Regions from separate parts of the Micromonospora sp. NPDC092111 genome, predicted to be linked through region 1. Evidence: riboswitches for the same ligand, from Rfam matches in the RefSeq annotation. Region 1 holds a riboswitch; each other region holds the start of a gene.

Region 1 (7,739 bases):
GGCCGGGCAACTCGTCGGCTACGGCCCGGACGTGCGGGTCCTCGACCCGCCGGAGGTACGCGACGCGGTGATCCAACGGCTCAAGGAGATCGCCGCCCGGCACGACGACCTGGCCGTGGCCGGGGGTGCCCGGTGACCCGCCCGGCCGCCCGGGGCGGCTCGCGCACCTCCGCCGACCGGCTGGCCCGGCTGCTGAACCTGGTGCCCTACCTGCTGGCCCGGCCGGGCATCGAGATCGCCGAGGCCGCCGGGGACCTGGGGGTCACCGAGCGGCAGCTCCGCGAGGACCTGGAGCTGCTCTGGGTCTGCGGGCTGCCCGGTTACGGCCCGGGTGACCTGATCGACATGGCCTTCGACGGTGACCGGGTGACCATCACCTACGACGCCGGCATCGACCGGCCGCTGCGGCTCACCCCGGACGAGGCGCTCGCCCTGGTGGTGGCGCTGCGGATGCTCGCCGAGACCCCGGGGGTGGCCAACCGGGAGGCCGTCGAACGGGCCCTGGCGAAGATCGAGAACGCGGCCGGCGACCTGGTGGGCGCCCCGGTGGCGGTCCGGCTGCCCGGCGAGGGCCGGCGGGTGCAGGAACTGCGGGCCGCGGTGGAGCGGCGACGGGCGCTGCGGATCACCTACTACACGGCCGCCCGGGACGAGAGCACCGAACGCACCATCGACCCGCTGCGGATGCTGATGGTCGACGGCCGGGCGTACGTCGAGGCGTGGTGCCGCCGGGCCGAGGCGGTCCGGCTGTTCCGGGCCGACCGGATCGACGCGGTGGTCGAGCTGGACGAGCCGGCCGTGGTGCCGCCGCAGGCCCGCCCGCACGATCTGCGCGACGGGGTGTTCCGCCCCTCGCCGGACCTGCCGTTGATCACCCTGCGGGTCGGCCGGGGGGAGCGGTGGATCACCGAGTACTACCCGTGCGAGCGGATCGAGGTGGACGGCGACCGGTGGCTGGTGTCGCTGCGGGTGACCGACCTCGGCTGGGCCCGCCGCTTCGTGCTCGGGCTCGGCCCGGACGTCACCGTGGTCGCCCCGGTCGAGCTGGCCGACCAGGTCCGCGCCCAGGCCGCCGCCGCGCTGGAGGCGTACGCCACCCCGGTGGCCTCGGCCGACCCGGCGGATGCGGCGACCCCCCGGTAGGCTGACCGCCGTGGTGAAGTGGATCGTGCTCGCGGTGCTGCTGTTCGCGCTCGTCGTGCTGGCCCTGGCGGTCCGTCCGGTGCTGGCGCGGCTGCCCCGGCTGCGTCGGGCGGCGGTGGCGTTGCAGGGACGCCGGGCCGAGGCGGATGCCCTGCGGGCGGCGGCCGAGGCGTTGCAGGAGCGCGTCGAGACGCTCCAGCGGCAGAGCGAGACGACCCAGCAGCGAGTGGAACTGATCAGGGCCAAGCGCGGGAAGTAATCGACGGCGGTCGGTGGATCGCGCGTCCGCTGCGCGATCGGCGTCCGTTTCGCGCACCCGTGAACCCGTCCAGGTGGTTGACGGGACACTCGGCGGTGGTCAAGACTTCACCGGCCGGGGCGCACCAGCAGGGGCCCGGCGGGTGGCAACGGCCCGTTACGCACGTACGATGGGCGGCGACCCACCCTTCGACACAGAGCGACTGGAGCTTCCCATGGGTGCCCTCAAGCCGTGGCACATCGCCGTACTCGTGGTCGTGCTGATTCTGCTCTTCGGCGCGAAGCGGCTCCCCGACGCGGCCCGCTCGCTCGGCCGTTCGCTGCGGATCATCAAGGCGGAGACCAAGAGCCTGCAGGACGACGACCGCGACCTGGCCGAGAAGGCCGACGCGCAGGCCGGCTACCAGCCGCTGCCGCCGCAGCACGTGCAGCAGCAGCCGTACACCCCGCAGCAGGCTCCGCAGCAGCCGGTCGCCCCGCCGGTCGACCCGGTGCAGCGCGTCCGCGACAACTGACCGAAGGGCCCGATCACCGTGGCCTTCGCGCTCCGTAAGCGCGGCCCCAGCACCTTCGAACGGGCCGCCGACGGCTCCATGACGCTCATGGAGCACGTCCGCGAGTTGCGGAACCGACTGTTCCGCGCCTCGCTGGCGATCGTGGTGGGTCTGATCGCGGGCTTCTGGCTCGCCCAGCCCGCGTTCAACCTGTTGAAGGAGCCGTACTGCCGGCTGCCCGGTGCCACCGACGCGCTCGGCGAGTGCCAGCAGTTCCTCCAGTTGTCACCAGCGGACGGCTTCATCCTCAAGCTGAAGCTGGCGCTCTGGATCGGCCTGATCATCGGCGCGCCGGTCTGGCTCTACCAGCTATGGGCGTTCATCGCGCCCGGCCTGCACCGGCACGAGCGCAAGTGGGCGTACGTCTTCGTCTCGATCGCGGCGCCGCTGTTCGCCGCCGGAGCGCTCCTGGCCTACCTGGTGGTGGACAAGGGTCTCGCGTTCCTGATGGAGTCCGGCGTCACGGGCCTGTCCACCCAGCTTGAGGTGACCCGCTACATCTCCTTCGTCACGAACATGATCCTGCTGTTCGGGGTGGCGTTCGAGTTCCCGCTGATCTTGTTGATGCTCAACTTCACCGGTGTGGCGAGCGCGAAGCGCCTGCTGAGCTGGTGGCGCGCGGTGATCTTCATCTGCTTCGCCTTCGCCGCCATCGCCACTCCGGACCCGGGCCCGTTCGGCATGACGCTGCTGGCTGCCGCCCTGTCACTGCTGTACTTCGTCGCGGTCGGGGTGGCGTTCATCAACGACCGGCGCCGGGGGCGGGGCAAGGATGCCTACGCGGGGCTGAGCGACGACGAGGTGTCACCGCTGGAGTTGGACGACGAACCGGTGGAGGCCACGCCGGAGCTGTCGCCGTCCGGGTCGGTGGGCGCACCGGAGCCGGTGGCCCCGCCCAAGCCGATCGACCGCCGCTACGACGACATGACCTGACCGCGACCCACGCTGCGTTGCGACCGACGCCGTCCCCGCTCACCGGGGGCGGCGTCGTCGTCCGCGGCGGGGGGAGGGGGATCAGCGGTGGACCTGCTCCGGTGAGCGCCTACGATGCGGGTATGACAGCGCCGACCGGGCAGTCGGTCGAGGAGTTCCTCGCCGCCGTGCCGAACGAGAGCCGGCGGGTCGACGCCCGTCGACTCATCGCGCTCATGCGCGACATCACCGGCGAGGAGCCGGTGATGTGGGGGCCGTCCATCATCGGCTTCGGCCGCTACCACTACCGCTACGACAGCGGCCGGGAGGGCGACAGCGCCCTCGCCGGCTTCTCGCCGCGCAAGCAACACCTGGTGGTCTACCTCGTCGGTGGGTTCGAAGAGCGGTACGCGTCGGCGGTCGCCCGGCTCGGGCCACACAAGACCGGCAAGGGCTGCCTCTACCTGAAGAGCCTCGACGGCGTCGACCTGGCTGTCCTGCGTGAACTGGTCGACCGCTCGGTGCGGGTACGCAAGGGCGTCGACCGAGCCAGTTCCTGACCGCGTTCGGGACACGGGTGCCCTCTTCGCCGCCGACCCCGGGTGTCGCCCCAGGACGGGGTCGGCGACGGGCCCGGTCAGAGCACCTGGGACAGGAAGCGGCGCAGTCGTGGGTGCTGCGGCGCCTCGAAGACCGCCGCCGGTTCGCCCGCCTCCAGCACCACCCCGTGGTCCATGAACGCGACGGTGTCGGCGACCTCGCGGGCGAATCCCATCTCGTGGGTGACCACCACCATCGTCATGCCGCCGGCGGACAGGTCGGCCATCACCCCGAGCACCCCCTTGACCAGTTCGGGGTCGAGCGCCGAGGTGGCCTCGTCGAAGAGCATCACCTGTGGTCGCAGGGCCAGCGCGCGGGCGATCGCCACCCGCTGCTGCTGCCCGCCGGACAGGTGCGCCGGCCGGGCGTCGGCCTTGGCCGCCAGCCCGACCAGCTCCAGTTGGGCCCGGGCGAGTGGGACGGCCTCCTCCTCGGGCAGCTTCTTGAGCTTGCGCAGCGCGAGGGTGATGTTGCGCAGCACGGTCATGTGCGGGAAGAGGTTGAACTGCTGGAAGACCATCCCGACCCGCTGGCGCAGGGCGTCCGGGTCGTCGCGCAGCACGCTGCGCCCGTCGAGCAGCACGTCGCCCGCGTCCGGCTCGATCAGCCGGTTGACCGTACGCAGCAAAGTGGACTTGCCGGAGCCGGACGGGCCGATCACGCAGGCGGTGCCGCCCCGGGCGACGTCCAGGTCCGCGCCGCGCAGCACCCGGTTGGCCCCGAAGGCCAGGTGCACGCCCCGGACGCCGAGGCTGACCGAGGTGCTGGTGGTGGTGGCCGTCATCGCGGGTCCTCCCGGGTCGGGCGCGGCTGGGGCAGGGCGGTCTCACCGGCCAGGGCCAGCCCGCCGTCGTCGTCGGGGTCGATGGTGGCCGCGCGGCCCTGGCGCAGCCGCCGGTCGATCCAGTTGACCGCGTGGGTCAGCGGTACGGTCAGCACCAGGTAGCACAGGCCCGCCAGCAGCAGTGCGGACTGGTTGCCGGTGTTGGCCGCGTAGTCCTGTCCGATCCGGAACAGCTCCCGCTGGCTGGCCAGCAGCCCGAGGAAGTAGACCAGGCTGGAGTCCTTGATCAGGGCGATCAGTTGGTTGACCCAGGCCGGCAGCACCCGGCGTACGCCCTGCGGGACGATCACCAGGCGCATGGCCTCGCCCCAGGAGAAGCCGAGTGCCCGGGCACCCTCCAGTTGGGCGGCCTCCACGCTCTGGATGCCGGAGCGGAAGATCTCCCCGATGTAGGCGGCGGCGATCAGTGACAGCGCCAGGACGCCCAGCGGGTACGGGTTTGGTCCCCACACCTGCATGCCGAGCGGGGCCAGGCCGACGCCGATCAGCAGGATGGTCGCCGCGGCCGGCAGGCCCCGGAAGATGTCGGTGTAGACCCGGGCCGGCCAGCGCAGCCACCGGGTCCGGGAGATGCCGGCGATGGCCAGCAGCATGCCCAGGACCGAGCCGAGCAGGGCGGCGGAGACCGCCAGGATCAGCGTGTTGGGCAGCCCGACGGTCAGCATCTCGGGCAGCGCCTCGCGCATGGAGTCCCAGTCGAAGAAGGTCTCCCACAGGGTGCTCAACGGATCCATCAGGTTCTCCTACCGCCCCGCTCGCTCGTGGTCGCGTACGTCAGGAACCGGCCGACGCCGACGGCGCTGCCGCGCTCGGGACGGTGACCCCGCCGCTGCCCGGCGTGAACTCGGCCGGGACCGGCCGACCCGGGTAGTACTGCTCCTGGAGCCTCGTCCAGGTCCCGTCGGCTATGACCTCGTCCAGGCCCTTGTTCAGCGCCTCGCGCAGCTTGTCGTTGCCCTTGGCGAAGGCGTACGCGGTCGGGGCCGGGCTGAGTTCCTTGGCCGCCACCGTGATCTTGCCGTTGCTGTCCGCGGCGGACTTCTCGCCGATCTCGGCCGGGGCGATCCAGGCGTCGGCGGTGCCGGCCTTGAGCTGGTTGATCGCGCCGTTGTAGTCGGGCACCCGCACCGGGTCCAGGTTCTTGCCGGTGGCGTAGTCGTCCTGCACGGTGCCCTGCACGACCACCACCCGCTTGCCGGCGAGCTGGTCGAAGCCGGTGATCGGGGAGCCGGCCGGCACGTCGAGGCCGAAGTAGCCGAAGTCGTAGCCGTTGCCGAAGTCCACGGTCTTCCGGCGCGCCTCGGTGATGGTGATCGAGGAGCTGCCGATGTCGAACTTCCGGTTGTTGACCTGCGAGAGCAGCGCCGAGAAGTCGGTGCCGACGAACTCGACCCGCAGGCCCACCTTCGCCGCGGCGGCGACGAGCAGGTCGTTGTCGAAGCCGGTGAACGTGCCGTCCTTGAGGTACACGTTCGGCGGCGCGTCGGTGAGCGTGCCGGCGCGCAGCACACCGGGCTGGAGCAGGCCGTACGGGTTCTCCGCCGGGCTGGCGGAGTCGTCGCCGCAGCCGGTCAGGGCGGTGGCGGCGAGGACGGCGGCGGCGCCGAGCGCGGCGACCTTGGACAGGGAGGGCAGGAATCGCACAGGTGTCTCCGGGTTGGTCGGGCGGCGACGGGCATGCGTCGCCGACGGCACGCCGACAGGCAGGCCGCTGCGGTGGTACGAGGTAAGGGGGCGTCTACCGCGTGGTCGACGGGCGACAGGCGTCGCTGCAGACCCGCATCAGGTCGACGTGCCGCCGTTTGACCAGCCGGACGCCGGTCGTGCGCGGGGTCGCCGGGGCGGTGCCGCCGGGTGGGGCGGGACGGTGAGCAGACATGGTTCTCCTGGGTCGGTGCTGACCTGGGAACCAGGCCACGCTTGCACCGGTGCCACACCGGTGCCTGGTCTTCACCCGGAGCACCCCACCGTGGAGGAGGGTTGCCGGCCAGCGAGCCGGGGCTTGACGCTGGCGCTCATGACCTGTGCAGCAGGCTAGCAGCAGACGCGGGGTGATCGTCCAGCCGTTATGACGGCCCTCACGTCCGCTCCTTACCGGGCGGGACGGCCGGGGGACGGGGTGCGCCCGGACTTCGGCGTGGCTCAGCGGGCGTCGTAGCGGGCCCGGGACGCCTCCACCTCCGCGAGGTGCGTGGTGGCCCACGCCTCCAGCCCGGAGACCAGATCCAGCAGGCTGCGGCCGAGGTCGGTGAGGGCGTAGTCGACCCGGGGCGGCACGCTGGCGTGCACCGTCCGGGTGACCAGACCGTCGCGTTCCAGCCCGCGCAGGGTCTGGGTGAGCATCTTCTGGCTGATTCCGTCGATGTGCCCGGCCAACTCGCCGTAGCGCTTGCCGCCGTGGGCGAGGGTCAGCACGACCAGCACGCTCCACCGGTCGCCGATGCGGTCGATGACCTGCCGGCTGCCGCAGTTGCGGTTGAACGGGTCGGGTTCCACCTGCTTACTCTCCATCAGTACGTGACAAACTTCAAGGTGCCTACTCTCCAACGGGAAGTATCGGGGAATCCTTCCCGTTGCCCAGGTGCGACAGCAGGACCAACCGAAGGAGTGCGAGATGTCCGTCGTCGTCACCGGCGCCACCGGCCACCTGGGCCGCCTGATCGTCGAGTCCCTCCTGCGCCGGGGCGTACCCGCCGGCCGGATCGTGGCGCTCGGGCGGGACGTGGGCCGGCTCACCGACCTCGCCGAGCAGGGCGTCGTCGTCCGGGCCGCCGACTACACCGACCCCGCCTCGCTGCGGACCGCCTTCGCCGGCGCCGAGAAGTTGATGTTCGTCTCCGGCAGCGAGGCCGGCCAGCGGGTGCCGCAGCACCGCAACGTGATCGCCGCTGCCCGGGAGGCCGGCGTCGGCCTGGTCGTCTACACCAGCATCGTCCACGCCGACACCTCCGACCTGCTGCTGGCCGCCGAGCACCGGGTCACCGAGGAGGAACTGCGCGACTCCGGCCTGCCGTACGTGCTGCTGCGCAACGGCTGGTACCTGGAGAACTACACCGCCCAGCTACCGACCTACCTGGCCCACGGCGTCGCCGGGTCCGCCGGCGACGGCCGGGTCAGCGCCGCCACCCGGGCCGACTACGCCGAGGCCGCCGCCGAGGTGCTCACCACCGACGGCCACGCCGGCCGGGCCTACGAGCTGGGCGGCGAGGCGTTCACCCTGACCGAACTGGCCGCCGAGGTGTCCCGGCACAGCGGCCAGCAGGTCCGCTACACCAACCTGTCGGTGCCGGCGTACACCGCGCTGCTCGTCTCGGCCGGGCTGCCCGAGCCGTACGCCGCCGTGCTGGCCGACGCCGACCGTGGCCTCGCCCAGGGCGCGCTGTACGTGCCCGTCGAGGACCTGGAGAAGCTGATCGGCCGGCGACCCA
Region 2 (7,739 bases), on a different contig from region 1:
CTGCTGCTCGCCGCCCAGGACCCCCGGGTCGACGCGATCGTCCCGATGATCACCTGGAACGACCTGTCCCGCGCCTTCCTGCCGGAGAGCACCGGCAGGCCGGCCACCGAGGGGGTGTTCAAGAAGGGCTGGGCCGGCCTCTTCTTCGGTGGCGGCGGGACCGCCGGTTCCGGCCCGGCCGGGCTCTCCGGCAACACCGCCGCCGCCCAGCCGGAGGGCGCCCCCGCCTCGGCCGGCGCGCCCAGCCCGCAGCCGGGCAACGGGCCGGGCAGCGGATCGGGCCGCGCCCCGGGCGGTGCCGCCGACCCGTCCTGCGGTCGGTTCGCCGCCGACGTCTGCGCCGCGTACCTGCGGATCGCCACCACCGGCCGGGCCGACCAGGCGGCGGTGGACCTGCTCCGCCGCTCCTCCCCGGCCGGCGTGCTGGACCGGATCAAGGCGCCCACCCTGCTGGTGCAGGGCGAGGCGGACACCCTCTTCCCGCTCACCGAGGCGGACGCCAACGCGCGCGGCATCGCCGCCGCCGGCACCCCGGTCCGGGTGGCCTGGTTCACCGGCGGGCACGACGGCGGGGCCGGGCCGACGTCCGACTCCGACCGGGTGAAGTTCCTGACCGCGCAGTGGCTGGCGCACTACGTCAAGGGCGTCGGCGAGGCACCCGGGGACAGCTTCACCTTCTCCCGGATCGCCGGGTTCGACGCCCTGGACCGGGGACTCGTCGCCACCGGCTACCGCACCGCCGACTACCCCGGGGTGACCGGCGACGCCCGGCGCGAGGTGGCGGTCACCGGGCCGGCGCAGCCGGTCGCCAACCCGCCGAACGGAAACCCGGCGGCGATCTCCTCGGTGCCCTTCGCCGGGGCGCTCGGTGGACTGCTCGACGGGGTGGCCGGGGACGTACCCGGCCAGCACGCCCGGTTCGAGTCCGCGCCGTTGCCCGAGGCGGTGGACGTGGTGGGGGCGCCCACCGTCGCCGTCCGGGCGGCCTCGGCGACCGGCGAGGCGGTGCTCTTCGTCAAGCTCTACGACGTCGACCCGGGTGGCGCGGCGACCCTGCCGGACGGGCTGGTCGCCCCGATCCGGCTCTCCGGCCTGCCGGCGACGGTCGACGCGGCCCGGCCGGTCCAGGTCACCCTGCCGGCGATCGTCCGGCGGGTCGAGGCCGGGCACCGGCTTCGTCTCGTGGTCGCCACCTCGGACCAGGCGTACACCACGCCGGTCGAGCCGGCGGTGCACACGGTGGCGGTCGACGGGCCGGTGAGCCTGCCGACCGTCACCGCCGAACCGATCCCCACCACCGCCACGGTCTGGCGCTGGGTGCTGGTCGGCCTGCTGGCCGCGATCGCGGTCGGGCTCGTCGTGGTCGTCACCGTCGTCCGCCGCCGGCACCGCCGGCAGGACAGCTCGGTCCATCCCGAGTACGCGGGCGTCCCGCTGGCCGTCCGTGACCTGCGCAAGGAGTACGCGGACGGCTTCGTCGCGGTCTCCCGGGTGGATTTCGAGGTGCACCCCGGTCAGGTGGTCGGCCTGCTCGGCCCGAACGGCGCCGGCAAGACCACCACCCTGCGGGTGCTGATGGGGCTGACCCAGCCGACCGCCGGGGAGATCTACGTCTTCGGGCACCGGCTGGTGCCCGGCTCGCCGGTGCTGTCCCGGATCGGCGCGCTGGTGGAGGGGCCGGGCTTCCTGCCGCACCTGTCCGGTCTGGACAACCTCCGGGCGTACTGGCGGGCCACCGGCCGGCCGTGGGCGGACGCGCACTTCGACGAGGCGCTGGAGATCGCCGGCCTGGGCGACTCGGTGCACCGGCGGACGAAGAACTACAGCCACGGCATGCGGCAGCGGCTGGCCATCGCGCAGGCCATGCTGGGCCTGCCGGAGCTGCTGGTGCTGGACGAGCCGACGGACGGGCTGGACCCGCCGCAGATCGCCGAGATGCGCCGGGTGCTCCAGCGGTACGCCACCGACGGCCGGGCGGTGCTGGTCTCCAGCCACCTGCTGGCCGAGGTGGAGCAGACCTGCACCCACGCGGTGGTGGTGAACAAGGGTCGGATCGTCGCGTCCGGGCCGGTGGAGGAGATCGTCGGCGAGTCGCCGAGCACGCTGTTCGAGGTGACCGATCCGGACGCCGCGCGGGCGGTGCTGGACCGGCTGGGCGGGGTGCGGGTGCTCGCCGCCGGTGACGACGGGCCGCCGGACTCCGGTGGCGGTGCGGGTGCCGGTGGTGGCGGCCTGGTGGTGGACACCAACGGGACCGCGCGCAGCGAGGTGGTGGCCGAGCTGGTCCGGGCCGGGATCGGGGTGGACCGGGTGGTGCCGCGGCGTCGCCTGGAGGACGCGTTCCTCGCCCTGGTGGGCGAGAACTCTCGGGGAAGCGGTGACCGGTGATGGCAGGTTCTTCGGTGGGATCACCGTCAGGCGCGGGCCCGGCCGGTGGCGCGGCGGGTTCGTTCGGGCCGGGTGGGGCGGCGGTCGGCTACCGGCCGTCGGCCACCCTGCCGTTCGGCGCGGAGTTCCGCCGGCAGGCGTCGCGGCGGCGTACCCAGCTCGCGCTCGGGTTCATGGTGCTGCTGCCACTGATCATCCTGGTGGCGTTCCAGTTCGAGTCCGGCGGGGACGACGGTGGCGGGCGGGGCGAGTTCGCCAGCCTGGCCGACCTGGCCACCTCGGGCGGGCTCAACTTCACCCTCTTCTCCATCCTGGTGTCGGCATCGTTCCTGCTGGTCGTGGTGGTGGCGCTGTTCTGCGGGGACACGGTGGCCAGCGAGGCGAGCTGGGGCAGCCTGCGTTACCTGCTGGCGGTGCCGGTGCCCCGGGCCCGGCTGCTCACGGTGAAGCTGCTGGTCGCGCTCGCGTACTCGGGGCTGGCGTTGCTGCTGCTCGCCGGCACCGCCCTGCTCGCCGGCACCCTCCGGTACGGCTGGGAGCCGTTGAGCAGTCAGGTCTCGGTCGAGCTGGCCCCGGCCGACGGGCTGGTGCGGCTGCTGGCGGTGCTCGGCTACCTGGCGGTCGTCCTGCTGGTGGTGGCCGGGCTGGCGTTCCTGCTCTCGGTGACCACGGACGCCGCGCTGGGCGCGGTCGGCGGCGCGGTGCTGCTCTGGATCCTGTCCAGCATCCTGGACCAGATCACCGCGTTGGGCGTGCTGCGCGACTTCCTGCCGACCCACTACAGCAGCGCCTGGCTGGGGCTGCTGTCCACCCCGATGCAGACCGACGACGTGGTCCGGGGCGCCATCTCGGCGGTCAGCTACGCGACCGTGTTCTGGGGGCTGGCGTTCTGGCGGTTCACCCGTAAGGACGTCACGAGCTGACGGAGGCACTCCCGGCCGGAAGTCTTCCCATCAGTAAGGAATCTATAAACTTAGATGCTTCCATGTCCCACCATGGGAAGGATTGATTCCCTTCCATGGAGGTTTCCATGAACGTCTCTCGGCTCGGCGGGCCGACCCTGTCCCTGTTCCGCATCGTCACCGGCCTGCTGTTCACACTGCACGGCCTGGCGTCGGTCTTCGGGTTGTTCGGCGGCAACCCGATGCTCGGCAAGGCCGTCCCGCTCGGCCAGTGGCCGGGCTGGTGGGCCGCTCTGATCCAACTCGTCTGCGGCGCGCTGGTGCTGGTCGGACTGCTCACCCGGCCGGCCGCGCTCCTCGCGTCCGGCTCGATGGCGTACGCCTACTTCGTGGTGCACCAGCCGGACGACCTGCTGCCGCTGCGCAACGGGGGAGAGCCGGCGGCGCTGTTCTGCTGGTCGTTCCTGCTGGTGGCGGTGCTCGGCCCGGGTGCCTGGGCGCTCGACACGCTGATCGCCCGCCGCCGCGCCGACACCCCGGCGGTACCCGTCGCCGAGCCCACCTCGGTACCCGTCTGACAGCCACCCTGCGGTGAGCGCGTCGCCGGAGCCTCGACGAGGCGGCTCCGGCGACGCGCCCGGTCAGGGGTTGTACGGGGCGTCGGTGTGGCTCAGCTCGGTGAGCGTGTTGCCGGAGAGCTTGTAGACCGACGTGCGCTTGATGTCCAGCTCGGCCATCCCCCGGCCGGGACTGCGGGTCAGCCACACCACAGTGGCCTTGCGGCCGGCCACCCGGATCGACACGACCGGGGTCCGGTCGCCGAGGTCGCTCAGCGCCCGGAACACCGGCGTGCCGCCACTGTTGCGCCACGCCGCGAGGGTGTAAAAGGTGCCGCTGCCCCCGGCGTTCAACGCCACCGCGCCCACCGCGTCCTCCGCGCCGTCCCCGTCGAGGTCGCCGATGCCGCACTCCTTCTGGAGGGTGACGGTCGCACCGTCCTCTCCGGACCACTGTCCCGCGGTCAGCGGCAGGTAGTCCGGGTACCCCTGGTACTTCACCTTGCTGTTGCCCACCTTCGCGCCCGCGAGGTGGGCGCAGGTCAGCGGCACCTTGACGACGACGCCGGGGCTGGTCGCGGCGGCGTTGCTGGGGGCGACCTTCGGCACCGGCGGTGCCACGCTGCTGGGGGTCGACTCGGGTGCGACCGCGCTCAGCACCGAAGCGGTGGGCGGCCCGCTGGGCGGCGTCACCGTGGTGGCCGCGTCGACCGTCGCCCCGCCGTCACCCCCGCAGGCGGTCAGCAGACAGACCAGGGTGAGGGTCGTGAGGCTCGACGGGATCCGGCGCATGGGCGGGGGGTTCCTCTCTCGACGGCAGGTGCCCGCACCGTACTGATCGACTGTCGTCCCGGTCATCGGCCCGACGGTCGGGCCGCATCGGCCTGTCGGAGCGCGGTCAGGGGCCGACCGGGGTGGTCGGCATGACCCGGGGTGCGGGCCGGCCCAGCTCCCGCGCCACGCCGCCACGCGGAGGGTGCTGAGCTGGAAACTTCCCCGAAACATCGGCGAGCGGTCGCTGGCGGTGGGGCGTCCGGTGCGGTGCTCGGGGACGGCGCGGGGATCCCGGTGCCGGTCCGTCGGGTGGCTCACAGCGTGGGAAGCCGGCTGGGCGACGGCGGCGAAGCCGCATAGACTCGACGGCACAACTGCATACCTCATCCAGAGGGGCTGAGGGATACGGCCCGACGACGCCCCGGCAACCACCCCGCACGCTCATCGCTGAGCGTCCGGCGGGGCAGGTGCCAATTCCGTCCCCGCCGCAGGGTGCGATGCGGGGAAAGATGAGAGGACCCCCGACATGTCGTCGACGCTCGCCGCCCCCGGTATCGACACCGCCGCCAGCCCCGCCCGCGCCCTGGTCTGCCGGGCCTGTTCGGCGCGCTACCCGCTCGTCGCGCAGCACGCCTGCTACGAGTGTTTCGGGCCCCTTGAGGTCGACTACGACAGCGCCGCGCTGGCCGCCGTCACCCGGGAGCAGATCGAGGCCGGCCCGGCCAACATCTGGCGCTACGCCGCCCTGCTTCCCGCCGGCCAGGACCCGGCCACCCGGGTCACCCTGGACCCGGGGCTGACCCCGCTGGTCGCCGCCCCGCACCTCGCCGCCGAGTTGGGCATCACCGCGCCGCTCTGGGTCAAGGACGACAGCGCCAACCCGACCCACTCGTTCAAGGACCGGGTGGTCTCGGTGGCGCTGACCGCCGCCCGGGCGCTCGGCTTCACCCGGTTCGCCTGCGCCTCCACCGGCAACCTGGCCAACTCGGTGGCCGCCCACGCGGCCCGGGTCGGGGTGCCCTCGGTGGTCTTCATCCCCGGTGACCTGGAGCAGGGCAAGGTGGTCACCACCGCCGTCTACGGCGGCGAGCTGGTCGCCATCGACGGCTCGTACGACGACGTGAACCGGCTCTGCGGTGAGCTGGTGGAGACCGACGAGTTCGAGGACACCGCCTTCGTCAACGTCAACGTCCGGCCGTACTACGCCGAGGGCTCCAAGACCCTCGGGTACGAGGTGGCCGAGCAGCTCGGCTGGCGGATCCCGGCCCAGGTGGTCATCCCGATGGCCTCCGGTGAACTGCTCACCAAGATCGACAAGGCGTTCACCGAGCTGGTCGAGGTCGGCCTGGTCGAGGCGCCGGCCGGTGGCTGGAAGGTCTTCGGCGCCCAGTCGGCCGGCTGCAACCCGATCGCCGCCGCCCTGCACGCCGACACCGACACCATCACCCCGGTCAAGCCCACCGGCATCGCCAAGTCGCTCAACATCGGCGACCCGGCCGCCGGCCTGTACGCGCTGGAAGCGGTACGCCGTACCGGCGGCTGGATGGAGTACGTCGACGACGACGAGATCCGGGCGGGTATCCGGCTGCTGGCCCGGACCACCGGCGTCTTCGCCGAGACCGCCGGCGGGGTGACCGTGGCGGTGCTGCGCAAGCTCGTCGAGTCCGGCCGGCTCGACCCGGCCGCCGAGACCGTCGTCTTCAACACCGGCGAGGGCCTGAAGACCATCGACGCGGTCGCCGGCCAGGTCGGCCCCACCCACCGGATCAGGCCGTCCCTGCGCGCCGCCCGCGACGCCGGCCTCCTCTCCTGACCCTCCCCGGCCCTCCCGCCTCCCCGCCCTCTCCCCTCCCCGCCCTCTCCCCTCTCCGCCCTCCGCCTCTCCGCCCTCCCCCTCGCCGCGCTCGGCCCTCCCCGCCCTCCCCGCCCTCGCCGCGCTCGGCGTGCGGTTCTTGATCGACTCCATTACGCCGATGTGGCGGTATCCACCTGGCTGGGATGCCGCCATATCGGCGATCCGGTGACGATCATCGCCCGACGATCATCGCCCGACGCCCGACGCCCGACGCCCGACCGTGACGCCCGACCGTGACGCCCGACCGTGACGCCCGACCGTGACGCCCGACCGTGACGCCCGACCGTGACGCCCGACCGTGACGCCCGACCGCGACGCGCGACGGGCGCCGGACTCCGACGGGTGGTGTCCGGTGCTGGACAAGGGTGGGAGGGCGGATCGCCCGAACGGGGGATCGGGCCGATCCCCCGGGTAACTGGCTTTTCGCTGTGAGTGTGGAAAACCTGTCGACAAGGACTTGACGGCAGGAACCGGACGGCGCAAGATGCTCCGTGCGGGAGGGCATCCGCCGGAGACTTTTCAAGTTCTTGCGACCCAACGCCGGAGGCGTTGTGCGGACGTCCCTCCCGACCAACGTTCGAAGGGGCCGGCGAAATTCGCTGGCCCCTTCGCTGTGTGATGGCCCAGTGTCACCGCCATGGGCATCACCATCACGCCGGTCGACGCCGCCGACCAGGCCGCGATCGACGAGGCGTACCGGGTCGGCGCGGCGGCCAACGAGGCGGACCTGCCGGACTTCCCACCGTACTGCCGGCGGCGGTTCGAGGCGCTGATCCGGCACCCGATGCCGGGCATCGTCCCCCGGTGGGCGCTGGCCCGGCTCGACGGGCTGCCCGTCGGTTGGCTCGCCCTTGACCTGCCCCAGCTCGACAACACCGACAACTCCACCGCCGAGTTGGTCGTCCACCCGGCGTACCGGCGGCGCGGCGTCGGTCGGGCGTTGCACGCGCACGGCGTACGGCTGCTGCGCGAGGCCGGTCGCAAGCGGGTGCTGGCGATGGCGGTCTCCGCGCTGCCCGGTGGCCCGCCGCGCGGTGCGGCCGGCGGGGCCTTCGCCGCCGCCATGGGTGCCCGGCCGGCCCTGGCCGAGGTGCGCCGGCGGCTCGACCTCACCCGGCTCGACCAGGTCGGGCTCGACGCCCGGCTGGCCGGCGCGCGGGACCGGGCCACCGGTTACCGCCTGGTCCGCTGGCGGCAGGCCACCCCCGAGGAGTACGTCGCCGACATCGCCTACCTCGACGGCCGGTTGATGACCGACGCGCC
Region 3 (7,739 bases), on a different contig from region 1:
CACCTCGGACATCGAGGGCGTCTACGCCGGGCTGCGCCCGCTGCTGGCCGGCGAGGCCGACTCCACCTCCAAGCTCTCCCGCGAGCACGCGGTCTTCGAACCGATGCTCGGGCTGCTGCTGGTCGCCGGGGGCAAATACACGACGTACCGGGTGATGGCCACCGACGTGGTCGACCGGGCCGCCCACCGGCTCGGCGGCGTGCGCCCCTCACGCACCGCCGACCTGCCGCTGCTCGGGGCCGACGGGTACGCCTCGATGTGGCGGGACCGGGCCGACCTGGCCCGCCGGCACGGGGTTCCGGTCGGGGTGGTCGAGCACCTGCTGGAGCGGTACGGCACGCTCGCCCTGGAACTGCTGGCGCTGATCGACGCCGATCCACTGCTCGCCTCGCCGCTGGCCGGCGCCCCGGAATACCTCGCCGCCGAGGTGACCTACGCGGCCCGCGCCGAGGGGGCGCTGCACCTGGAGGACGTGCTGACCCGGCGTACCCGGATCTCCTTCGAGACGACGCACCGGGGGCTGGAGTCGGCCGGGCACACCGCGGAGCTGATGGGCGCGGTGCTCGGCTGGGACGCGGCCACCCGGGCGCGGGAGGTCGCGCACTACCGGGCCCGGGTCGAGGCGGAGCGGGAGTCCCAGTCGATGCCGGACGACGCGACCGCCGACGCGGCCCGGCTCGGGGCGCCCGACGTCCGGGGTTTCGCCGCCGACCGGGGTGTCGACGGCGACAGCGCCGAACTGCCCACCTCGTCCCGCTGACCCCGCCGCCGCGCGGGCGCGCTCAGAGCACCTTGCCCGGGTTGAGCAACCCGGTCGGGTCCAGCGCCGCCTTGATCGCCTGGTGCACCCGGACGCCCACCGGGCCGATCTCGCGGGCCAGCCAGTCCCGCTTGAGCAGCCCGACGCCGTGCTCGCCGGTGCAGGTGCCGCCGAGTTCCAGCCCGAGCCGCATGATCGCGTCGAAGGCCCGCCGGCCCCGGTCCAGGCTCGCCGGGTCGGCCCGGTCGACCACGATGTTCGGGTGCAGGTTGCCGTCTCCGGCGTGGCCGACCACCCCGATCGGCACGTCGCACTCCTCGGCGATCCGGGCCACCCCGTCGAGGAGCGCGGCGAGCGACCCGCGCGGCACCGCCACGTCGTCGATCACCAGGCCGCCGTTGCCGTCCGGGAAGGTGTCCGCGGCGAACTTCTCCATCGCCGGGTGGGCCAGCCGGCGGGCCTGGAGCAGCGCCGCCGCCTCCACCGCGTCGGTGGCCGCGTAGACCTCCTCGGCCCCGGCCGCCTCGCAGACCTCGGCGAGCCGGGCCAGGTCGTCCGCCGCCCGGGGGCCGGTGTCCGCGGCGGCGAGCAGCAGCGCCTGCGCGTCGGTCCGCAACCCCATCGGCCGGTACGCCTCGATCGCCCGCAGGTGCGTGCGGTCGAGCAGTTCCAGCAGGCTCGGGGTGAGCCCGTTCGCGGCGATCCCGGCCACCGCCGTGCCCGCCTCGGCGGTGGAGCCGAAGACCGCCACCATGGTCAGCGACTCCTCGGGCGCGGGCCGCAGCGACACGGTGACCTCGGTGATCACGCCCAGGGTGCCCTCGGAGCCGACGAAGAGCCGGGTCAGGTCGTACCCGGCGACGCCCTTGGCGGTACGCCGGCCGGTGCGCAGCACCTCGCCGGAGGCGAGCACCACCTCCAGCCCGAGGACGTACTCGGTGGTCACCCCGTACTTGACGCAGCACATCCCGCCGGCGTTGGTGGCGACGTTGCCGCCGATGGTGGACGACTCCCAGGAGCCCGGGTCCGGCGGGTAGTAGAGCCCCTGCTCGCGGACCGCCCCGGCCAGCGTCGCGTTCACCACCCCGGGCTGCACGACGGCGAGCCGGGCCACCGGGTCGATCTCCCGGATCCGGTCCATCGCGACGGTGCTCAGCACCACCGCGCCGTCCACCGCGTTCGCCGCGCCGGCCAGCCCGGTCCGCGCCCCCTGCGGCACCACCGGTACGCCGTGCCGGGCCGCCGCCCGGACCACCGCCACCACCTCGCCGGTGTCGCGGGGGCGGACGACGGCCAGCGGCATGCCGGCCGCGCAGAGGTCCGCCTCGTCGCGCTGGTGCATCCGGAGCAGGTCCGGATCGGTGTGGACGGCGTCGTCGCCGAGCGCCGCCCGCAGGTCGTCGAGGAGGGGGGATCCAGCCATGCGGGGAAGGCTAACCGGCGGCTAGATTGGCCGCCATGCTGTACCTGGACCGGCCGGCCTGGCCGTGGCGGGGGCGGCTCTGGTCGCACCTGATCAGCGACGTCTCCCCGGCCGAGCTGCACGTCTTCGCCGAGGTGCTCGGCGTGCCCCGGCGCGGCTTCGACCGGGACCACTACGACATCCCGGCGGACCGGTTCGCCATGGCGGTCTGGCTCGGCGCCCGGGTGGTGCCCGGCCGGGAGATCGTGCGCCTGCTGTACGCCGCGGGCCTGCGTCGACCCAGACACCTCGCCCGCCGCACCGCCCCCGGTCCGCTGGGCCGGTCAGCGCAGGGTGGCCAGTTCGCGGGTGAGGTTGGCGCGGGCGGCGGCCTCCCACCGGCCGGCCAGCGGGGGTAGCCGGAAGAGGGCGGGCAGGGCGAGCAGGCCGTCGAGGACCCGCGCCCGGCCGGCGCGGAAGTCCGGCTCCGGTACGTGTGCGTACTCGGCGCGGATCGCGGCGGCGTACCCGTCGTACCGCTCGGCGGGCGCGGCCAGGATCGACAGGTCGGCGTCGCAGAGCAGCGCGCCGTCGTGGTCGCCGGGGGCGACCGCGTGCCCGGCGGTGAGCAGCACCAGCCGGCGGACCTCGGCCACCGTGGCGGCCGGCACGCCGAGCCCGGTGAGCAGCCCGCTGGCCAGTTCCGCGCTGGCCCGTTCGTTGGCGTCCCCGCCGGCCCGTGGGTCGTAGACGGCGTCGTGGGTCCAGGCGGCGAGCCGGACCAGTTCCGGCCGGTCGGCGAGGTCGGCGTACCGGTCCACCACGGCCAGCACCGCCCGCAGGTGACGGTCGGTGTGGTAGCGCCGGTGCGGCTCCCGCCAGCGGGTCAGCAGCGCCGTTCCGGCGGCGGCCAGCGCCGGGGTGTCGGTCGCCCCGGCGGTGCGGGCCGCCGTCCGCCACCGGTCGATCAGCTCGGTCACCCCGCCGAGTCTGCCGCACCCTGGCCGGAGGCCACCCGGCAGATCCGCGGCACCCGGCGCGGATGAAGCGGTGTGCCCCGGGTAGTCCCCGCCATGGCCGTGGCCCGGGACCGACGACCGTCACTGATCCGACGCGCCGGCCTGCGCGACGGCGTGACGGACGCCGACTCGGCCCGGATCGCCGCGGCGATGGATCAGCTACGCCAGCGCAGCAGGGCGACCCTGCACGACCGACTGCACCGGGTCCGGATGGCGATGGGGCTGGCCGTGCAGGCCGGGCTGGCCGCCGCGCTGGCCTGGATCGTCTCCCACCACCTGCTGGGCAACCCGCAGCCGGTCTTCGCGCCGATCTCGGCGGTGGGCACGCTGGCCGCGTCGGTGGGCCAGCGGCTGCGCCGGACCGTCGAGCTGATCATCGGGGTGGCGGTCGGGGTGTTCCTCGGCGACGTCCTGATCTACTTCCTGGGCACCGGGGGGTGGCAGCTCGGGTTGGTGGTGACCGCCGCGATCCTGCTCACCATCTTCTTCGGCGCGAGTGTGGCGATCGTGATCCAGGCCGCCGCCACGGCGGTGCTGATCGTCACCCTCAGCCCGTCCACCGCGAACCTGGAGCTGCCCCGGTTCATCGACGCGTTCGTCGGTGGCGGTATCGCGCTGCTGGTCACGGCGCTCCTGCTGCCCCTCAACCCGCTCCGGGTGATCAACCGGGCCGCCCGGCCGGCGCTGGATCTGCTCTCCGGCCAGCTCGACGTCTGCGCCCAGGCGCTGCGCGAGCGGGACCGGTCCACCGCCCAGCGGGCCCTGGAACGGCTCCGGGAGAACAAGGAGGAGCTGGCCACCTTCACCGAGGCGATCGAGGGGGCGAAGGAGACCAGCACGCTCTCGCCGGCCCGGTGGCACCGGCGCAGCGAACTGACCCACTACGCCGAGGCCGCCGACCCGATCGACCGGGCGATGCGTAACACCGGCACCCTGATCCGGCGCGCGGTCACCATGATCGAGGACGAGGAGCCGGTGCCCGAGCCGATGCCCGAGGCGGTGGCCCACCTGGCCGAGTCGGTCCGCCTGCTGCGGCACGAGTTCGCCGTCGGCGAGGAGCCGCAGAAGGCCCGCGAGCGGTCGCTGCGCGCGGTCAGCGAGGCCGGCCGGGCGTACACGCAGGGGGTCGGCTTCTCCGGCAGCGTGGTGGTCGCCCAGGTGCGTACCACCGCCAGTGACCTGATCGTCGCCTCCGGCATCGACCAGGAGGAGGCCAACCGGCTGGTCCGGCAGGCATTCGGCGACCAGGACAAACCGGACGGCACCCCGGCTGAGCACAACGCCCCGCCGAAGCCCCCGACCGCCCCGCCGCTCGGCTAGCGCCCGGCCCGGTCAGCGCGGCGCGAGCGCGCCGAGGCCGGCCAGCAGGAGGTCCACGTCCACGGGCGTGCTGCCCAGCCCCACACTGGCCCGCAGCGCGGTCGGCGGCAGGTCGGCGCGTCCGCTGCGGGCCGCCGCCTCGGCGAGCAGCCGCCGGGCCAGCGGGTGGGCGCAGAACAGCCCGTCGCGCAGCCCGATCCGGTGCTCCCGGGCCAGCTCGGCGGCCACCTCGGCGGAGTCCCGGCCGGCGAGCACGAACGAGACGATGCCGACCCGGGGCGCGTCCGGGCCGAAGGCGCGCAGCTCCACCGCGCCCGGCAGGGCGGCCAGCCCGGCGCGGAGTCGGGTCAGTAGCCGCTGCTCGTGGGCGTGCAGCGCGTCCCGGTCGGCCCCGGCCAGCGACTGACAGACCGCGGCGAGGGCGACCGCGCCGAGCAGGTTCGGGGTACCGCCCTCGTGCCGGGCGGGGCCGGTGGTCCAGCGCACCTCGTGGGTGGCCGACCCGACGTGGCTGGTGGCACCCCCACCGGCCAGGTACGGCGGGGCGGCGTCCAGCCAGTCGGCCCGGCCGAGCAGCACCCCCGCGCCGAACGGGGCGTACAGTTTGTGGCCGGAGACGGCCAGGTAGTCGACGTCCAGCGCGGCGGCGTCGACCGGCGCGTGCGGGGCGAGCTGGGCGGCGTCGACGACGGTCCGGGCGTCGTGCCGGCGGGCCACCCGGGCCAGCTCGGCCACCGGCCAGCGTTCCCCGGTCACGTTGCTCGCCCCGGTCACCGCCACCAGCACCGGGGTGGCCGCCGTGCCCCGGCGCAGCTCGGTGAGGGCGGCGTCCAGCGCCCGGACCGCCCCGGCGGGGCTCGCCGGCACCGGCAGCCGTACCGAGCCGCGCGGCCAGGGCAGCAGGTTGGCGTGGTGCTCGGCGGCGAAGGTGACCACGGTGGTGCCGGCGGGCAGCGCCCGGGACAGCAGGTTCAGCGCGTCGGTGGTGTTGCGGGTGAAGACCACGTGGTCGTCGGGGCGGGCGCCGAGGAAGTCGCCGACGGTCTGCCGGGCCCGCTCGTAGGCCAGCGTGCAGCGCCGCGACAGCGCTCCCGCGCCCCGGTGCACGCTGGCGTACCAGGGCAGCAGCTCGGCCACCGCGTCGGCCGCGGCCCGCGCGCACGGCGCGCTGGCGGCATGGTCCAGGTTGACCTGCCCGGGTACGCCGAGCACGGCGAGCGGGTCCGCCCCGGCGGTCGCCGCCGGAGCCGGCGGGTACGGGGCGGGTGGGACGAGGGTGACGGCCATGACGACGCCTCCAGGGGTCCTGGGGACCCCGGGGGTGGGCACACCGGGACGGGGTCCGCGCTTGCCCAGCTCGCGGATCGGGCTGGGCCCGGTCATCACCCGGGGCACCCCACCGCGAACCTCGACGAGGGTTGCCGGCCAGCAGGCCGGGGCTTGACGCTGGCGCTCGTGACCTGGCCGCAGCATAGCCACCGCCGGAGCGCCCGGCCAAGCGGGCCGGCGATGACTACGCTGATTCGCATGGCCGACACCCCGCCCGGCGGGCCCCCGCCGCCGACCGCGCCCGCCGCCGTCCCGCCGCCGAGCGGGGCCGCGCCCCGGATGCCGCTGCGCCGCCTCGGCTGGCGGCGGTTCCTGGCGCTGGCCGGGGTGGTGCTGCTCATCGCGGCCTGCGCGGTCTACATGCTCTACACGCTCGGCGCCAACCTGGGCCTGGACGCGCTGCTGGTCGGGGTGGCCGCGGCGATCCTGCCGGTGCCGGTCCTGGTGGCCTGCTTCCTCTGGCTCGACCGCTACGAGCCCGAGCCGCTCAAGTACCTGATCTTCTGCTTCGTCTGGGGTGCTTTCGTCTCCACCGCCGCCTCGCTGAACGTCAACAACGCCGCCGCCGCGCTGTTCAAGGACTGGGGCGTGTCGTCGTCGCTGACCGGGGTGCTGGTCGCCCCGTTCATCGAGGAGCTGACCAAGGCCCTGGGCCCGATCCTGCTGCTGGTCTTCCGGCGTCGGGAGTGGTCGGGGATCACCGACGGCCTGGTCTACTGCGGGCTCTCCGCGGTCGGGTTCGCCATGGTGGAGAACATCCTCTACCTGGGCGGCCTCGGCTACGCCTCGGGCGTCGACCAGTGGGGGCCGGCCACCGGCGTACGCAACGTGATCGTCATCTTCATCTCGCGGATCCTCTTCTTCGGCTTCGCCCACCCGCTGTTCACCTCGATGACCGGGGTGGGGCTGGGCATCGCCGCCCGGACGGCCGACCGGCGGGTGCGGGTGCTCGCCCCGGTCGCCGGCCTGCTGCTGGCGATGATGCTGCACGGCACCTGGAACCTGATCCCGACGCTGGTCCAGGCCACCGGACAGGCGGTGATCTTCTTCTACGGCATGGTGGCGGTGATGGTGCCGATCTTCTTCGGCATGGTCGGCTTCGCGGTCTGGCTGCGCGCCTGGGAGGGCCGGCTGACCGAGCGGACCCTGCCGGACTACGTCCGGGCGGGCTGGCTCACCCCGCCCGAGGTGGCCGCGCTGGGCAGCCTGGGCCGCCGGCACGCCGCCCGTACCTGGGCCCGCCGGGTCGGTGGCGACGCCGGCCTCCGGGCGATGCGCGGCTACCAGTTCGCGGCGACCAGACTGGCGCTGCTGCGCGACGGGATGCGCCGGGGGCTGGACCGCAAGCCGGCGGAGCGGGACCGGACGCTGCGGGAGGAACGGCAGTTGCTGGAGACGATCGCGGCGTACCGGTCGTTCTTCGTCGGCCGGGATCCGCAGACGCCGGTGGGGGTCTGGGACGGGCAGCGCTACCACCTGCGCTTCCCGGACGGCGCGCAGCGCACGGTCGAGGCGCCGGACTCCCCGGTGGTGCCGATCCCGGTGGTACTGGCCCCGCCGCCGTCCCCGGCGTACCCGGCGGGCTACGGCCCGCCCGGCTGGCACGGCCCCCGGCCGGCCGCCCCGTGGCCGCCCGGCGGCCACTGAACGGTCCGCCGCACCGGTTAGGTCGTCGAGCCCGTCGTCCGGTCCGCCGGGTGGCGGGCTCAGCTCATCAGGCCGGTGAGGAAGTCGCCGAGGCCCTGGGCCAGCGCCATCAGGGCCGCCCCGATCCCCTTGAAGAGCTGCGCCGCCCCGTCCGGGCGGAACGCCATGAAGTAGATCAGGAAGGCGACGCTGCCCCAGAGCAGCAGCTTCTTCAGGAATACCGGCATCGTCCCTCCCCAGGGCGCCTAGACGTGCCTGGCTT

What was found. Region 1 has a riboswitch for S-adenosylmethionine ahead of ACIQG9_RS15580 (ABC transporter substrate-binding protein). Riboswitches for the same ligand answer to the same signal wherever they lie in the genome.
Region 2: linked by a shared signal. The riboswitch ahead of thrC (threonine synthase) and the one ahead of ACIQG9_RS15580 (ABC transporter substrate-binding protein) in region 1 are both predicted to bind S-adenosylmethionine.
Region 3: linked by a shared signal. The riboswitch ahead of ACIQG9_RS07595 (aminotransferase class V-fold PLP-dependent enzyme) and the one ahead of ACIQG9_RS15580 (ABC transporter substrate-binding protein) in region 1 are both predicted to bind S-adenosylmethionine.

What each region holds. Positions count from the first base shown of each region.
Region 1 covers NZ_JBIVRQ010000006.1:298,229-305,967, forward strand. The annotation lists gene ACIQG9_RS15540 (helix-turn-helix transcriptional regulator) at 1-136, shown strand, start outside; gene ACIQG9_RS15545 (helix-turn-helix transcriptional regulator) at 133-1,143, shown strand; gene ACIQG9_RS15550 (hypothetical protein) at 1,154-1,402, shown strand; gene tatA (Sec-independent protein translocase subunit TatA) at 1,617-1,916, shown strand; gene tatC (twin-arginine translocase subunit TatC) at 1,935-2,888, shown strand; gene ACIQG9_RS15565 (DUF1801 domain-containing protein) at 3,011-3,427, shown strand; gene ACIQG9_RS15570 (amino acid ABC transporter ATP-binding protein) at 3,505-4,251, opposite strand; gene ACIQG9_RS15575 (amino acid ABC transporter permease) at 4,248-5,045, opposite strand; gene ACIQG9_RS15580 (ABC transporter substrate-binding protein) at 5,086-5,955, opposite strand; SAM riboswitch class IV at 6,223-6,334, opposite strand; gene ACIQG9_RS15585 (winged helix-turn-helix transcriptional regulator) at 6,454-6,822, opposite strand; gene ACIQG9_RS15590 (SDR family oxidoreductase) at 6,926-7,739, shown strand, end outside.
Region 2 covers NZ_JBIVRQ010000002.1:350,113-357,851, reverse strand. The annotation lists gene ACIQG9_RS07690 (alpha/beta fold hydrolase) at 1-2,388, shown strand, start outside; gene ACIQG9_RS07685 (ABC transporter permease) at 2,388-3,311, shown strand; gene ACIQG9_RS07680 (DoxX family protein) at 3,419-3,868, shown strand; gene ACIQG9_RS07675 (hypothetical protein) at 3,932-4,639, opposite strand; SAM riboswitch class I at 5,002-5,137, shown strand; gene thrC (threonine synthase) at 5,148-6,434, shown strand; gene ACIQG9_RS07665 (GNAT family N-acetyltransferase) at 7,114-7,739, shown strand, end outside.
Region 3 covers NZ_JBIVRQ010000002.1:330,574-338,312, reverse strand. The annotation lists gene ACIQG9_RS07620 (glycerol-3-phosphate dehydrogenase/oxidase) at 1-760, shown strand, start outside; gene ACIQG9_RS07615 (FAD-binding oxidoreductase) at 783-2,183, opposite strand; gene ACIQG9_RS07610 (DUF4031 domain-containing protein) at 2,219-2,581, shown strand; gene ACIQG9_RS07605 (metal-dependent phosphohydrolase) at 2,507-3,142, opposite strand; gene ACIQG9_RS07600 (aromatic acid exporter family protein) at 3,242-4,501, shown strand; gene ACIQG9_RS07595 (aminotransferase class V-fold PLP-dependent enzyme) at 4,514-5,788, opposite strand; SAM riboswitch class IV at 5,841-5,962, opposite strand; gene ACIQG9_RS07590 (PrsW family intramembrane metalloprotease) at 6,029-7,477, shown strand; gene ACIQG9_RS07585 (hypothetical protein) at 7,537-7,704, opposite strand.